DNA from 2 places in the Leuconostoc falkenbergense genome. Region 1 is predicted to be linked to the other one. Evidence: predicted binding sites of a transcription regulator. Region 1 holds the regulator's gene; the other holds the start of a gene.

What was found. The regulator LexA, encoded in region 1, represses DNA repair genes until DNA is damaged. The targets are predictions, from matches to a motif close to CNAACANNTGTTNG.
Region 2: the regulator LexA is predicted to act here: its motif matches at 2,389-2,402, upstream of parE (DNA topoisomerase IV subunit B).

What each region holds. Positions count from the first base shown of each region.
Region 1 is NZ_CP174386.1:813,173-821,353, reverse strand. Features, by position in the region: gene pyrH (UMP kinase) at 1-429, opposite strand, end outside; gene tsf (translation elongation factor Ts) at 584-1,459, opposite strand; gene rpsB (30S ribosomal protein S2) at 1,567-2,343, opposite strand; gene ACI3ES_RS04055 (GIY-YIG nuclease family protein) at 2,489-2,764, opposite strand; gene ACI3ES_RS04050 (tRNA1(Val) (adenine(37)-N6)-methyltransferase) at 2,767-3,525, opposite strand; gene ACI3ES_RS04045 (1-acyl-sn-glycerol-3-phosphate acyltransferase) at 3,587-4,225, shown strand; gene ACI3ES_RS04040 (YneF family protein) at 4,235-4,468, opposite strand; gene lexA (transcriptional repressor LexA) at 4,728-5,366, shown strand; gene pyrE (orotate phosphoribosyltransferase) at 5,394-6,029, opposite strand; gene pyrF (orotidine-5'-phosphate decarboxylase) at 6,030-6,725, opposite strand; gene ACI3ES_RS04020 (dihydroorotate dehydrogenase) at 6,744-7,661, opposite strand; gene carB (carbamoyl-phosphate synthase large subunit) at 7,711-8,181, opposite strand, start outside.
Region 2 is NZ_CP174386.1:1,363,720-1,371,900, forward strand. Features, by position in the region: gene parC (DNA topoisomerase IV subunit A) at 1-249, opposite strand, end outside; gene parE (DNA topoisomerase IV subunit B) at 301-2,367, opposite strand; gene plsY (glycerol-3-phosphate 1-O-acyltransferase PlsY) at 2,545-3,162, shown strand; gene dtd (D-aminoacyl-tRNA deacylase) at 3,169-3,615, opposite strand; gene ACI3ES_RS06785 (bifunctional (p)ppGpp synthetase/guanosine-3',5'-bis(diphosphate) 3'-pyrophosphohydrolase) at 3,837-6,074, opposite strand; gene ACI3ES_RS06790 (MFS transporter) at 6,417-7,628, shown strand; gene ACI3ES_RS06795 (hypothetical protein) at 7,661-7,957, opposite strand; gene ACI3ES_RS06800 (ATP-grasp domain-containing protein) at 7,938-8,181, opposite strand, start outside.

The DNA of each region.
Region 1 (8,181 bases):
GTCGGTAGAGAAGTATGGTGATCCAGTACCGGCGGCGAAAATAACAATACGTCCCTTTTCTAAATGACGTATGGCACGTCCACGAATATATGGTTCTGCGATTTGTTGCATAGTAATCGCTGTCTGAACGCGTGTTTGAACGCCAGAACGTTCTAAGGCATCTTGCAATACTAGGGCGTTCATCGTAGTTCCCAACATACCCGTGTAATCAGCACGTGAGCGTTCCATACCAACTTTAGAAGCTGGTTCTCCGCGCCACAAGTTGCCACCACCAACAACAATTGCAATCTGAGTTCCCAAATCGTGAACTTCTTTCAGTTCTTCGGCAATAGCTGACACAACGGCAAGGTCAATGCCTTGTCCCTTTTCACCAGCCAAAGCCTCACCTGACAACTTAATCAAAACACGTTTGTACTTAATATCAGTCATGTCTAACCTCTTTTATTTGCTTATACAATTATATCAAAAATCAGGCAAAAATTCCGAAAAAAAAGTGCGTTATCAACAACAACGCGCTTTTCATATAAATAATGGTGGAGATTAATCAATACTAGATAACAATCATCCCACACTGAAAAATCAATTAACCTAGTTGCTTAGCAACTTCTTCAGCTAAATCTGTCACTTTTTTCTCAAGCCCATCACCGACTTGGTAACGAACAAATGACTTTACCGAACCATTTTGTGAAGCAATAAATTGAGCGACTGTTTGATCACCATTTTTAACGAATGGTTGATCCAACAATGAGATTTCTGCCAAGAACTTTTTGATACGACCATCAACCATCTTTTCTTTGATGTTGTCTGGCTTACCTGCCAAATCTTCTGAAGCCAATTGTACTTCTTTTTCCTTGGCAACAACTTCTGCTGGTACTTGATCATCTGAAACATATTGTGGTGCAATAGCGGCAACGTGCATTGCAATATCTTTAGCAGCTGCTTCAGAAGCACCATCAACAACAACTAATGCAGAGATTGAACCGGCCAAGTGTGAATATGAACCAAAGTTTTCTGAGTCAGCTTTTTCAACAACTGTGAAACGACGTAAAGTAATCTTTTCACCTGTGATTTGTGTTGTACCCACAATTTTGTCGTTCAATGTTTGACCAGCTTCCACTTCAAGTGCCAAAGCAGCTTCAACATCAGCTGGTGCGAATTCAACAATTGTATTAGCAACAGCACGCAACAATTCGTTAAATTCTGCGTTACCAGCAACGAAATCTGTTTCTGAATTTAATTCAATAATTGCAGCACGATTGTCCTTAACAGCAACAGCTGTCATACCTTCTGCGGCAACACGATCGCCCTTTTTAGCGGCTTTAGCCATGCCCTTTTCACGCAATAAGTCAATTGCCTTGTCTAGGTCGCCATCAGCTTCGACCAATGCTTTCTTAGCATCCATCATACCAACAGATGTCTTATCACGTAGTTCCTTTACTTGTGCAGCAGTAATTGCCATTATAGTGCTCCTCTAAAATAATTTAATGTATTTTAATTATAACATACTAAAATACCATTCCGCGTCCCAAACAGGTTCGCAAGGAACGGTATTTTTAAATCATATAATTAGTTATTGCCTTCTTCAACAATGTTAGCAATTTCTTCGATTGATTCTGTATTTTCGTCACCTTCAACAAATGCGTCTTCTGGTGCTGAATCTTGACCTTGACGACCTTCGATAACGGCATCAGCCATCTTGGCAGTAATCAAGCGAACGGCACGAATAGCATCATCATTGGCTGGGATTTTAACATCAACAACATCTGGATTAGCGTTTGTGTCAATCATTGCCACAACAGGAATGTTCAACATGTTAGCTTCCTTAACGGCAATTTCTTCTTTCTTAGGATCAACGACAAACAAAACATCTGGCAATCCAGGCATGTCTTGAATACCACCCAAGAACTTTTCCAACTTTTCGCGTTGCTTGTTTAGCAAAACAACTTCTTTTTTAGGCAATTGCTCAAATGTACCATCTTCGGCCATTGCTTGCAAATCCTTCAAACGTTGGATACGTGTCTTAATCGTGTTCCAGTTAGTCAAAGTACCACCCAACCAACGGTGGTTGATGTAATATTGACCGGCACGTGTTGCTTCTTCAGCAATAGCATCAGAAGCTTGCTTCTTTGTACCAACAAACAAAACATTTGCACCGTCAGTTGAAGCATTACGGATGAAGTTATAGGCTTCATCAACCAACTTAACTGTCTTTTGCAAATCGATGATGTGAATACCATTACGTTCTGTAAAGATATATTCGTCCATCTTTGGGTCCCAACGGCGTGTTTGGTGACCGAAGTGTACTCCTGCTTCGAGGAGTTCTTTCATTGAAATAACTGCCATGATATGGCCTCCTAGGTTTTTCCGCCGACAAATTCGTGGTTCACGCTGACATCACTGCACCTACGTGTTCTCGTTTGTCGTGTGTATTTGTTGTTTTCCACAACAAGATAAATTATACGGTATTTTTATTTGTTTAGCAAGGACTTTATTGCCATACTTTAGTTACTTTGTGTGCCAATAAAAACATTTCTTTTTGAGGTCGTGTCAGCTTTTTAAAAGCTGCCTCTGCCTTTAATGCATCACTTTTAGTTTCAAATGATTCCTGATAAATCAATTGAAGTGGATGGCGGGACTTAACACGTGTAAATTTAGCACCCTTTCCCGCTTCGTGTGTTGCTAAGCGACGCATGACATTATCTGTAAAACCACCATAAAAATAGCCATCCGAAGTATATAAAACGTAAAAAAAATATGCTTTCATTATTACCAAGCCTTGCCATACAAAATGTTATTCATTTCGGGTGTATAATCATTAGTCTCGTCGTATGCAATCAGCGGCGGCAAAATTCGTACACCGCCTGGACGTCCTGATTTAATCGCTTCAACTAAAACCATATTTGCCTCACGACCTGCCTTACCATAGACAAATTGAACCCGCTTAATCATAAGTTTTCGTTTGGCAAAAGCTGCAAAAATATCTGCCAAACGGTCTGGTCGATGAACCATATAGAATTTACCATTATTTTTCAGTAATTTATTAGCAATTTGAGCTAAATTAGGCAAGTCGATTGTTAATTCGTGGCGAGCTAACTCATAGTGATGATCATGATTGGTTTTCGTGGTGTCATTTAAAGGAAAATAAGGTGGGTTACTGAGCACAGTTTCGACAGATCCCGGTTTGATGTCCTCAAAAATATTTTTCATATCCTTTTGTAGTACACTTACACGATCAGACATACCATTCAAATCAATACTTCGCTGCGCCATGGCTGCCAATTCAGGCTGGATTTCGACTAATGTGACGCGGCCACTCACTTTTGGCGCATAAAATAACCCCACCGCCCCAGTGCCAGCACCCAAATCAACAGCATGTCCCCGGCCTTTACCTTTAACATCTGCAAAATGTGCTAGTAAAATGGCATCAAGTGAATATGAAAACATATCTGGATTTTGAATAATTCTAATATTTTGAGATGGTAAACCATCAATCCGTTCGCCGGCTGTTAAACTTGGCTCTGTCATTTGCGTTTCTTCCCTTTTCTCGGTAAAATTAAATTTGATTTCGTTTATGAGGTGAATAAATATGAAATTTTACGACTTTCTTCGTGGTGTTGCCGTGGCTATTATTTGGACTATCAACGGCCGCATTACCTATATGAACCGCGACAAACTACCTAAAGATGACAATTATGTCCTAGTTGGTCCACACCGCACATGGTGGGACCCTGTTTGGTACGCGGTGGCTGCGTACCCCAAACACTTTATTTTCATGGCGAAAATCGAACTTTTTAAATTCAAGCCTCTTGCTTGGCTCATTAAGTCTGCTGGCGCTTTCCCAGTTGATCGCGAAAACGTTGGCCCAAGTGTCATCAAATACCCTGTACGAGAACTCAAAAGTGGTAAAAGATCATTAATCATGTTTCCTTCAGGTTCTCGTCACAGTGACGACTTGAAGTCCGGCTCATTATTAATCGCGCGTATGGCCGGAAAGCCAATTGTACCGGCGGTATACCAGGGCCCAGTGAAGTTTAGCCAGCTCTTTAAACGTCATAATACCACAATTAATTTTGGAGAGCCAATCTACATTGAGCGCGCCGATAAATTGAATGCTGAAAACATTGCCAAATATACTGACATCATGCAAGCAGCTTTTGATAAACTAGATGATGAAATCAATCCTGATTGGCAATATATTGATCCTAAAAGAATACAAAAAAAATAAGCGCTAAGCTTATTTTTTTTGCGCATTTGCACTTTGCTGTTTCATTTGAGCCATCATTTGATTTAACTTTTTTTGTGATGGCTTTTGACCCATTGACATCATCATTGACTTCATCATTTCTTCAGAAATTGGTGGATTCTTAGCCAAATAGTTTTTCATTGAACTACGTGCCAAGAAGAAACCACCAGCCAAACCAATCGCCAAGGCCAAAACTGCAATCAAGATTACAAGTCCTGTACTCATGTTTTTTCTCCTCATCGAATGTCTGATAACAATTATATCACAGCCGGTTAGTGCATGCCATCCAAAAAGTGAAGTTAATAAGTTTGCTTTTTAGCTTTTTTTTACACAGAAATCCACTAAAAATCATATAGTTTCTAAAGAAATTATAAATTTTCACGGCGACTTATTTGACATTTTCTAAAATTAACGAACACGTGTTTGATTTGTTCGTGTTTTTTGGGTATAATTGAGTTACTAATTATTAAGTAGGAACCCCATCATGGCAATTATTCAAGAAAGCAAACAAATACAAGTCTTAAGATTTATACATGAGGCCCAATCAACTAACGGTTTCCCCCCCACTGTTAGAGAAATTGGCGAAGCGGTTGGTCTGTCTTCCTCTTCTACGATTCATGGTCATATCGAGCGTTTGGTTAAAAAAGGATATCTCTTAAAAGATGCTTCAAAACCAAGAGCACGTGCCATTGAAATCACAGATGCTGGTCTAGAAATGCTGGGTGTTTCAATTACACCTGGTAAAATTCCTGTTCTCGGTGTTGTAACAGCAGGAACACCAATTTTGGCCGTTGAAGAAGAGGCAACAGAATTTTTCCCGATTCCTGACAACCTAATGCAATTTGATGGTGATTTGTTTATGCTCAATGTTCATGGCGAATCAATGATCAATATTGGTATTCTAGATGGTGACAAAGTCATTGTCCGTCGTCAAGAAAATGCTGATAATGGCGACGTTGTTGTTGCAATGAATGACAACGACGAAGCAACTGTAAAACGCTTTTTCCGCGAAGCAGATCATTATCGATTGCAACCTGAAAACGATGCAATGGCACCAATTATTTTAAAGCAAGTTGCCATTCTTGGTAAGGTTATTGGTCTTTATCGAGACGCAATATACTAAAAAAAATCGACGTAATGTCGATTTTTTTTAGTTTGCTTGCCATTTTTCTGGTTGCTTTTTCCACTCGTTTAATGTCTCAATCTGGTCCGCAGCTAGGTCTCCTCGACTAACAGCCAATGCCATTAATTGTGAATAAGTTGTCAACGATTTAAAGGTTAGATTAGCACTTTCAAAATTTTTTACACCAGACAGCAGTTCGTATGAAAAAATGGACACAATGCCCAAAACATTGCCACCTTCGTTTTCAACTGCTTTTGCTGCAGCCAATACTGAGCCGCCCGTTGAAATCAAATCATCAATCAGCACTACTTTGTGATTTGTAACGTTTGCCCCCTCTGTTTGGCGACCTGCACCATGATCTTTTGGTTTTGATCGTACATAAATCATTGGTTTTTTTAATTGATCTGCCACCCAAGCTGCGTGTGGAATGCCTGCAGTGGCAACACCGCCAATAATTTCAACATCAGGATATGACGCTTTGATTAATTCTGTTAATCCACAATAAATGTTTTCTCGAACCTTTGGAAAACCAATTGTCATGCGATTATCAGTGTAAATCGGACTTTTAATACCCGACGCCCATGTGAACGGCGCCTCCGGTGAAAATTTAACCGCACCAATTTCAAGTAAATCATTGGCAACTTCATTTGCATAATCTGTCATTTAAAGACTCCATTCTTTCAATACTTGTTGGTATGCAACAACTGGATCACTAGCTTTAGTAATCGAACGACCAACAACAAGTCCCGTTGCACCTAATTGTTTTGCCTTGACAGGGGTTGTGACACGCATTTGGTCATTCGCATCATCACCTGCTAAGCGAATTCCTGGGGTGATAGTTAAGAAATCTGATTGCGTGTTAGCTTGTATCATACCAGCTTCTAAAGGCGAACTAATCGTACCATCCACACCCGCGTTGTCAGCCATTTTTGCTAAGTGCAACACACTTTCCGCCAACGTTACTGTCGATTGGGAAATTTCTTGAACATCAGCTTCAGAAAAAGATGTTAATTGCGTCACTGCTAGTATTTTTAAGTTGTGACCTTTATTAGCAACTGCAGCAGTCATCATTTTAGCCCCGCCAGCCGCATGTAACGTTAAATACTGAATATCTAATTTTGCAATATTTGCAACTGCATGGCCAACAGTGTTGGGAATGTCATAAAGTTTTAAATCTAAAAAGATATCAAATCCTTTTTGGCGTAAATCTCTGACAAAATCCGGTCCTTCTGCATAAAATAATTCCATACCAACCTTGATTGCCGGCTTTTGGTCTAATTTTTTAAAAGGTTCTAAAAAATTTAGTGCCGTTTTACCATCTGGAAAGTCCAGTGCAATAAAAACTGGTCGATTTATCATGTTTTTTCCCCTTAGTAGTCAACTTTTCTTGAACGTTCGCGTTACTTCTGTCACGTCCGCAAATCCATATTTATCAAGTGCCTTTGGTAGTGCTGCAATGATATCTGTCATAACAGTTGGATTGGTTGCGATTGCAGATCCCACTTGAACGGCTGATGCGCCTGCCATCAAAAGTTCCAAAGCATCTTCAACTTGCGTAACACCACCTACCCCAATAATTGGAATATCAACAGTTTGCGCTGCTTCATAAACAAATCGTACAGCAATCGGATGAATAGCTGTACCTGATAAGCCACCAATTCCTCTCGCTAAACTCGGCTCACGTTTAGCCAAATCAAGACTCATCCCGACTAATGTATTGATCAAGACCAAACCATCTGCACCCGCTAGTTCAACTGCCTTCACAATCGGCTTAATATCAGTGACATTAGGCGACATTTTGGCATAAATTGGTTTCTTAGTAACTTGTCGCATGGCAGCAATCACTTCAGCAGCAGATTCAGCACTCACACCAAATTCTATACCACCACGATCAACGTTTGGACAAGATAAGTTCGCTTCAATTGCAGATACAGTGTCAATGTTATCAAAATATTTTGTTAACCTAACATAATCTTGCACTGTTTCACCGGCAATTGAAGACATTACCGGTAAATTGCTATATTTTTCCGCTATTTTTGGTAAAAATTCTTTAATCACTTTGTTAACACCGGGATTTGCCAAACCAACTGAGTTCAAAATACCAGCGGGCGTGTTGATAATCCAAGGTTGAGGATTGCCTGCTCGTTCATCCAGAGTGGTTGTTTTAGTAACTAAAGCGCCCAAACGCTCGACTTCGTAGACATCGTCAAGTCCATAATACACTGAACCAGATGATGGCATAATAGGATTTTTAAGACTTAAACCAGGCAAATTGACTGCTAAACGATTGTTCATTTTTTCTCCTAATAACAGCTCTCAGGCTGTTTTTATTAGTTCTTTATTATTATTGCATTTCTTTAACTGTAAAGCTACGTGACTCTAGGACTTCCAAAAACGCTTTAACTGTGTCCAGTGCCGTAAACAATGGCACGGCATTTTCGATGGCTGCATTTCGAATTAATCGCCCATCACTCTCTGCACGTTCATCAGCTTGGGTGGTATTGATGACAATTTGCAATTTTTGTTCACGCAATGCAACAACTGAATTGTTATCAGATTCTGAAATTTTATCTAAGATTTCGACTGGTAACGCATTAGCTGCGAGGTAACTACCTGTACCGGCGGTAGCAAAGATTGCAAATCCGAGATCGTTAAATCGTTGAGCTAGGGTCAGCGCTTCTTCCTTGTCAGCATCTGCGACTGTGAAAAGCACGTTACCATACTGCGGTACCTTAATATTTGAAGCAACAAAGGCTTTATACAACGCTTTTGGTAAAGTTGTATCTGAACCCATGACTTCCCCAGTTGACTTCAT
Region 2 (8,181 bases), 550 kb from region 1:
ATAGATTGATGAATCCCCGTGTGGATGAAAGTTACCCATCACATTACCAACCGATTTTGCCGATTTACGGTATGGATGATCATACGTGTTGCCGTCTTGATCCATCGCAAATAAGATACGTCGCTGAACTGGTTTTAGACCATCACGAATATCTGGTAATGCGCGTTCTTGAATAATATATTTGGAGTAACGCCCAAAGCGTTCTCCCATCACTGTTTCCAGTGATAGATCAGTTATACGATCTGCCATTTAACTTTGGTTCTCCTTGATTTATAACTGTAAAAATAACGACTGCGTGACTTAATCGTCATTTTGCCATGATGTAATCACCGGTCCCTGTTCCTTGGCTGCAGTAATTGTTTCACTACTTGGCGACTCATGATGACGTGCTTTTTCGAAAACATCGCTTGACTTAGTATCCCCTTCAACTGTATCCAAAATAGAACCAGCTTCATCCAATGTAAATTGGACATTAGCTTCAATCCAGTCACGTCTTGGTTCGACTTTATCACCCATCAAGGTCGTTACCCGCTTTTCAGCAAGTACAGCGTCATCAATTTTGACACGAATTAATGTTCTTGACTCAGGATCCATTGTTGTTTCCCAGAGTAATGTTGCGTTCATTTCACCCAATCCCTTAAAACGTGTCAGTTCGTAACGTGCCTCACGTTTGCTGGTAATTTGCTCAAGTTCATCGTTGGTCCATGCAAATTGATCGGGAATCTTTTTAGATGAATATTTAACGCGATAAAGTGGTGGCAACGCAATATATACGCGACCTGCTTCAATCAATGGCCGCATATACTTGTAGAAAAAGGTGAGTAACAAAGTTTGAATATGAGCCCCATCATCATCAGCATCAGTCATGATAATAATTTTACTGAATGCGGCATCATCTACTTTAAAATCAGCTCCAACGCCACCGCCAATTGCATAGATTAACGTTGATATTTCTTCGTTTTTCAAAATGTCGGCTAATTTCGCCTTTTCAGTATTTAAGACTTTACCACGTAAGGGTAGAATCGCTTGAAACTTACGGTCTCGACCTTGTTTAGCTGAGCCACCGGCCGAATCACCCTCAACTAAAAACAACTCATTTTTGTCGGCATTTTTTGATTGTGCTGGTGCTAATTTACCTGACAACAAACGATCTTTAGCACCCTTTGATTTGCCAGTACGACTTTCGTCACGCGCCTTACGTGCTGCTTCACGTGCCTCACGCGCTCTGATTGCTTTGCGAATCAAGCTTTGCCCAAAGTCACCATTTTCCATCAGGAAACGACCTAGCGTTTCGTTGACAACCGCATCAACGATGCCACGAGCTTCCGGTGTACCTAACTTGTCCTTAGTTTGACCTTCAAACTGTAAGAATTGTTCTGGCACACGCAATGAAATAACGGCGGCTAGGCCTTCACGTACATCTGTCCCTTCCAAATTCTTATCTTTATCTTTCAACAAATTAACTTTTCGGGCATATTCGTTAAATGCTTTTGTCCATGCAGTTCGAAAACCGACTTCATGTGTGCCACCATCTTGAGTTCGCACATTGTTGACGAATGACAGCAAGGTTTCTGAGTAGCCGTCATTATATTGGGCAGCAACATCAACCACAATACCTTCTTGCTCACCCTCAAAAGTCATGACTGGTCCGATGGTTTCTTTGTCTTCATTTAAAAAGCCAACGAATGCTTCTAACCCTTTTTCATAATGATATTCTTCAACGCGAACTGGATCTACTCGCTCATCTGTCAATGTGAATTTAACACCACTCATTAAGAAGGCTGATTCACGTAACCGTTCTGACAACGTTTCATACTTATATACAGTGGCGCTAAATATCGTTGGATCAGGCTTAAAGGTTACTGTTGTACCAGAATGCGCTTTTGTTTTACCTAAATCACGCAGTGTGCCAACAGGATTCCCACCATTAATAAAGTCTTCTTCCCATTTGTGTCCATCACGGACAATCGTTACTTGTAAACTTTCCGATAAGGCGTTCACAACTGATGACCCAACACCATGTAAACCGCCTGATGTCGCATAACCGCCTTGCCCAAATTTACCACCGGCATGCAAAACTGTCAAAATAACCTCTGGTGTTGGTTTGCCTGATTCATGCATACCTACCGGCATCCCACGGCCAAAATCTTGCACGGTTATAGCATTGTTAGGGTGAATCGTCACACGAATATCATTTCCAAAGCCACCTAAAGCTTCATCAACCGCATTATCAACGATTTCGTACACTAAATGATGTAAACCGCGACCGTCAGTTGAGCCAATATACATCCCTGGTCTTTTTCGAACGGCCTCCAATCCTTCTAAAATTTTTATTGAATCTGAATCATAATGATTTTTTTCTGGCATGTTTATTTATCCTTAAAAACACGAACCAGTGTTCGTGCGTTAATGTCAATCTATTTTATAATAGATTAAAAAATGTATTCTGACAAGTAGTAATATTTTAAAATTGATTAGTTATGGCATATACTAAGTGCTTTTATGGTAAACTAATAAATGGTTTTTAGTTAAAGGAGTTAAGTTATGTTAACCACCATTACCATGTTTATTTTGGCCTATTTATTAGGTTCTTTAGTGCCAGGCTATTGGGTCGGCAAAATTTTTTATCATAAAGACATTCGTGACGAAGGTTCCGGAAATATTGGCACAACAAATTCATTCCGTGTTTTAGGCGTTCGAGCAGGTATCACTGTTTTGATTCTTGATTTACTTAAAGGAACAGCAGCTGGACTACTGCCTCTATTATTTCAAAGCAACATTAATCCAATGATAATTGGATTAGGTGCGATTCTTGGTCATACCTATTCGTTTTGGATTGGTTTCAAAGGTGGCAAAGCGGTCGCAACTTCGGCCGGCGTACTACTAGCCTATAATCCACCTTTCTTTTTAATGGTCTCTGCAGTGTTTGTCATCGCTCTATTAATTAGTTCGATGGTTTCTCTGAGTTCTATGATTGGATTTGGATTTGCAACGGTGGTTTCCTTTTACTTTCATGATTGGATATTAACACTGATTGCTATCGTATTAACTATTTTTGTTTTCTATCGTCATCGTGCTAACTTATCACGTATTAAAAATGGCACTGAAAGTCTTGTTTCGATTGGTTGGTACTATCATCACAAAAAAAACGCTCAGAAATGAGCGTTTTTATTTTTGATTGGTATCAAAAATAATTGTTACCGGGCCATCATTGGTCAACGTTACTTGCATATCAGCACCAAATGTACCCGTTTCGACTGATACACCGGTTGTCAATAAACGCTCATTAAACAGTTCATACATTTTCTCTGCAAAATCGGGTGCACCGGCGTCAGTAAAACTTGGTCGATTACCCTTTTTGGTATTTGCGTACAATGTAAATTGTGAAATTGACAATATGCCACCATTAATATCTTTAAGGCTCAAATTCATCTGACCATTATCATCACTAAAAACGCGTAAATTTGTAATCTTACGAACAAGGTAATCAATTTCAGCCTCTGTATCATGATCACTAATACCTACTAAAAGGACAAATCCTTGCCCAACTTGACCAGTTGGTTGACCATCAATGGCTACGACCGCTTGCTTAACCCGTTGTACTACTACTCTCATATTGTCTCCATTTTTAAGTATATCTTTTATTGTTATCATGATACGTGAAATAGCGTTGTGTTTCAAGCGCCATCATAATAAGGCAGCATGTGCCGTTATTAATAAAGCATCCAGTGTCTTATTTTAATCACACAAAATTACAAAGAACATTAACCACATTTATAGCAAAAAAAGATTTATCTGCAGATAAATCTTTTTTATCGCGTTACAAAACGAACTCATTAATGAAATGCGCGTTCAACATCATATACAGAAGGTAAATTATTGAGTGCATCCATAATAATGGTTAACTGCTCAACATTGCGCACACCTAATGATAACGCGACCTGTGCCATACCATTTTTTGTCACATGACCATTAACTGAGTTAACATATTTAGTACGACCATTGACGCTTCGCAAAACATCGTTCAGCAAGCCATTACGATTTTCTCCACGAACAGTTAGATCAGCGTCATAATTAGGTTTCAAGCCAGAATCATCTTCCCATGCGACATCAACTAGCCGTTGTCCCTGTGCTTCAGCAGCACGAATGTTGGGGCAACCAAGTCGATGAACAGATATGCCACGTCCTTTAGTGATATAACCCTTTACAGCATCCCCCGGAACTGGTGTACAACAACGTCCTAATCTAACCAACAGGTTATCAACGCCTGCAATGACAATATCATCGGCAGAGGCTTTTTGACGCTTAGTAAAGGCTGTTTCATCACGTTTAATGCCATGTCCTTCTTCAAGCATTTCACGTTGTAGCTCTTGTGCCGCTGCTTCTTGCTGCGCCTCACGTATTTTTTCCGTAAGTTTGTTGACAACACCAGGTAAGGCAACATCACCAAAACCAATCGCAGCTAACATATCATCCGATGAGTGGTAGTGCATTTTTTCAGAGACTTCCTGAATATTGTCTGCCGTTAATATATCATTGACATTATAACCACCATCTTTAATGCTATTACTCAATAATTCTCGAGCTGCTTCAATATTATCATCACGATCAAGCTGCTTAAAATACTGCTTAATTTTATTACGAGCCCGACGTGTTGACACTAACTCCAGCCAATCGCGACTTGGTTTGGCATTAGCTGACGTGGTGATTTCGATAATGTCACCAGTTTTAATTTTGTAATCAAGCGGTACAATGCGACCATTAACTTTAGCACCCGTGGTCTTAATGCCCACGTTTGTATGAATTGAAAAGGCCATATCTAATGGTCCAGCACCTTTGGCCAGTTCAAAAACATCTCCTCGAGGTGTAAAGGCATACACACGATCCGAAAATAGGTCGCCTTGCACACTATCCATGAAGTCTTCAGCATTTTTGGCATTTTCTTGAAGCTCTAGAATACCTTGTATCACATTTAATGTTTGCTGGTTTTTATCCTTGACGTTAGCTTCTTTGTTAGAACCTTTGTTTTGTTTATAGGCCCAATGAGCAGCCACACCAAATTCAGCAACTTCATGCATATGATGCGTTCTAATTTGGACTTCTAATGGACGTCCACCAGGTCCAATTACTGTGGTATGTAAACTCTGATAACCATTGGCTTTAGGTAACGCAATATAGTCTTTAAATCGGCCTGGAATTGGTGTCCATTTAGAATGAATAGCACCTAGAACTGCATAGGTATCGGGAATAGAATCGGTTAAAATTCGGACAGCTGACAAATCATAAATTTCTTCAAACGCCTTGTGTTTGTCAGTCATTTTACGATAGATTGAATAAATATGCTTAGGTCGTCCGTTGACGTCCACATCTTGTAATTCTAATTCATGAATTGCATTTTCAATTTCTTTAACAGCCTCATTGACATAACTAATGCGCTCATCACGTTTCATATTCATCAAAGAAGCAATGCGATGATATTGTTCAGGATTGATAAAGCTTAATGATAAATCTTCTAATTCCCACTTGATTGCACTAATTCCTAAACGATCAGCCAAAGGTGCATAGATGTCAAGCGTTTCATTAGCAATTCGCTTTTGCTTATCATCACGCAAGGCGCCAAGTGTCCGCATGTTATGCAAACGGTCAGCTAACTTAACAATAATCACTCGAATATCTTTTGACATTGCCAAAAGTAATTTACGATGATTTTCGGCCAATTGTTCTTGTGAACTTTGGTATTGAATTTTACTAATTTTGGTCACACCATCAATGATTTGAGCAATCGTATCACCAAAACGTTCTTGTACATCTGCCAATGTCGCTGGCGTGTCTTCGACAACATCATGTAAATAACCTGAAATAACTGTGGCGGTATCCATTTTCAATTCAGCCAAGATTCCCGCAACTTGAATTGGATGAATAATGTAAGGTTGCCCTGATTTGCGCTTTTGTGTCTTATGCAAATCTGTTGCCCATTCATAAGCCGCTTTAACTTTTTGAGCATCTTCGCTTGACATGTATTCATTAACCATATCAAGCACTTCTTGTCCAGTATAATCTTTTGTTCTTGCCATATCATTACTTTGTAAGCGCAAATAATATCACTTTTCGCGCTCATTTCCCTTCATATAATCAGGAAGATACTTCACTATTTTTAAAACCGCAAAATACCTTAATAACGCTTTTTAAACGTACATCAATTATAGTCAAAATTTAATTTATTCACAAGTCAAGGTTTAAAATGTGCACATTTTAACATTTAGGGATAAAATGGAATAATAGTTTATATCATTTTATAACATACTAAGTTAAGGAGGTCGCGTATCGATGATGTTACATCTAAGGTTCACCCTTAACAACACATCGTTTTTAATAGTATTAATCGCTTAAATTTACTATTAGTTCGCGTAATATTTATGTCTGAAAATTCTGAAAGTACACTTTGGAAGCGTAATGTCTTTGTTCTCTGGTTTGGCGTCTTCATGACTGGCATTGCATTGAGCGAGGTAATACCGTTTCTGGCCTTATACATTGACACATTAGGTGATTTTAACAAAAATGAGCTCACGTTTTACTCTGGTGCTGTCTTCGCTATAACCTTTTTGGTAACGGCAGTTGTGTCACCATTTTGGGGAAAACTAGCAGACCGCAAAGGTCGAAAACTAATGATGCTGCGCGCTGCGCTAGGTATGGCAATTGTATTATTTTTGATGGGTTATGTCAGTAATGTTTGGCAACTATTTGCTTTAAGGGCGTTGCAAGGCGTCATGGGTGGTTTTGTTTCTAACTCAAATGCTTTGATTGCCACCCAAACGCCAAAAGAGCATGCTGGTCACGCTTTAGGTATTTTAGTTACTGGTATGACAGCTGGTAACTTACTTGGTCCATTGTTTGGTGGCACGTTAGCTTCGCTAGTCTCTTATCGCATGTCATTTCACATCACAGGTGTCATTTTATTCCTCGTTTTTCTACTGACACTATTTTTAGTCAAGGAAGAACCTGTTAAAATATCGCCTCGAACCGCTCGTGCTTCCACAGCACAACTTTGGCACGCCGTTCCAAATAAACAACTCATTCTAGGTTTGTTCATTACGACCATGTTAGTTCAAACTGTGAACACGTCAATTAATCCTATTGTGAGTTTGTTCGTTCGTGAATTAACTCATAATGCTTCTAATACAACGTTCATAGCTGGTGTGGTCGCGGCCATGCCTGGTGTGGCAACGGTTATAGCCGCCCCGCAATTTGGTAAAATTGGTGATCGTGTCGGTACTGACCGCATGATTAAAATCGGGTTCATGATTGCCGTTGTGGCCTTTGTCCCAACAGCATTTGTCACGAGTATTTTTATGTTAATGGTCTTTCGATTTATTGTCGGTATTAGTGATGCTACGATGTTGCCTGCCGTACAAACGCTACTCTCTAAAAATTCACCAATGGCCATGACTAGCCGCATTTTCAGTTATAATCAAAGCTTTCAAGCTCTTGGTAGTGTGATGGGCCCTATGTTTGGTGCCCTGATTGCTAGTATGTTTGATTACCGAGGCATTTTTATTTTCAGTGCCCTACTAATTATCCTCAATGCTATTTTATTTAATTTTAACGTCAAAATTACTCAAAAAAAATGAGACTTCAAAAAAAGCGTAGACACATGTCGTGTTTACGCTTTTTTGTATGGTAATAACAAATCGCTATCAACAGTTTCTGATGTCCATCGTTGCATTGGCGTGTAATTATGACGTTGATTGAAAGGTAATTTTTCTACTGCTATAACAGCGATAGTTTGGTTATTTTCAGTCAAAAAAACTTGTCCAAAATTAGCATATTTACCCTTTGTATGCTTACCTGTTCGCCAAATATTTGGCTTGGCACCATTTTTTGGCATGTATCGTCCAGAAGCATCCTGTTCAACTAAAACACCTGTGTATAAGTATGTCTCATATTTTGATTTGCTCATCGTATTTAATACCTACCCCAATCTCAAAACGCGTGCCATCAATCATCTGTGTTGGCTGCAAGTGTAAGGCATAGTTAATGTCTGAAGCAATCATAGCAACATCTGCTTGTAAAGTTAATTTATTGACATTAGTTAATAGTTCACTGTCCTGCGACGTCATTCTTGCCAACAATGCTCTCACTGTCATACGCAACCATTGCACCTGCATCACCTTACTCATGAAT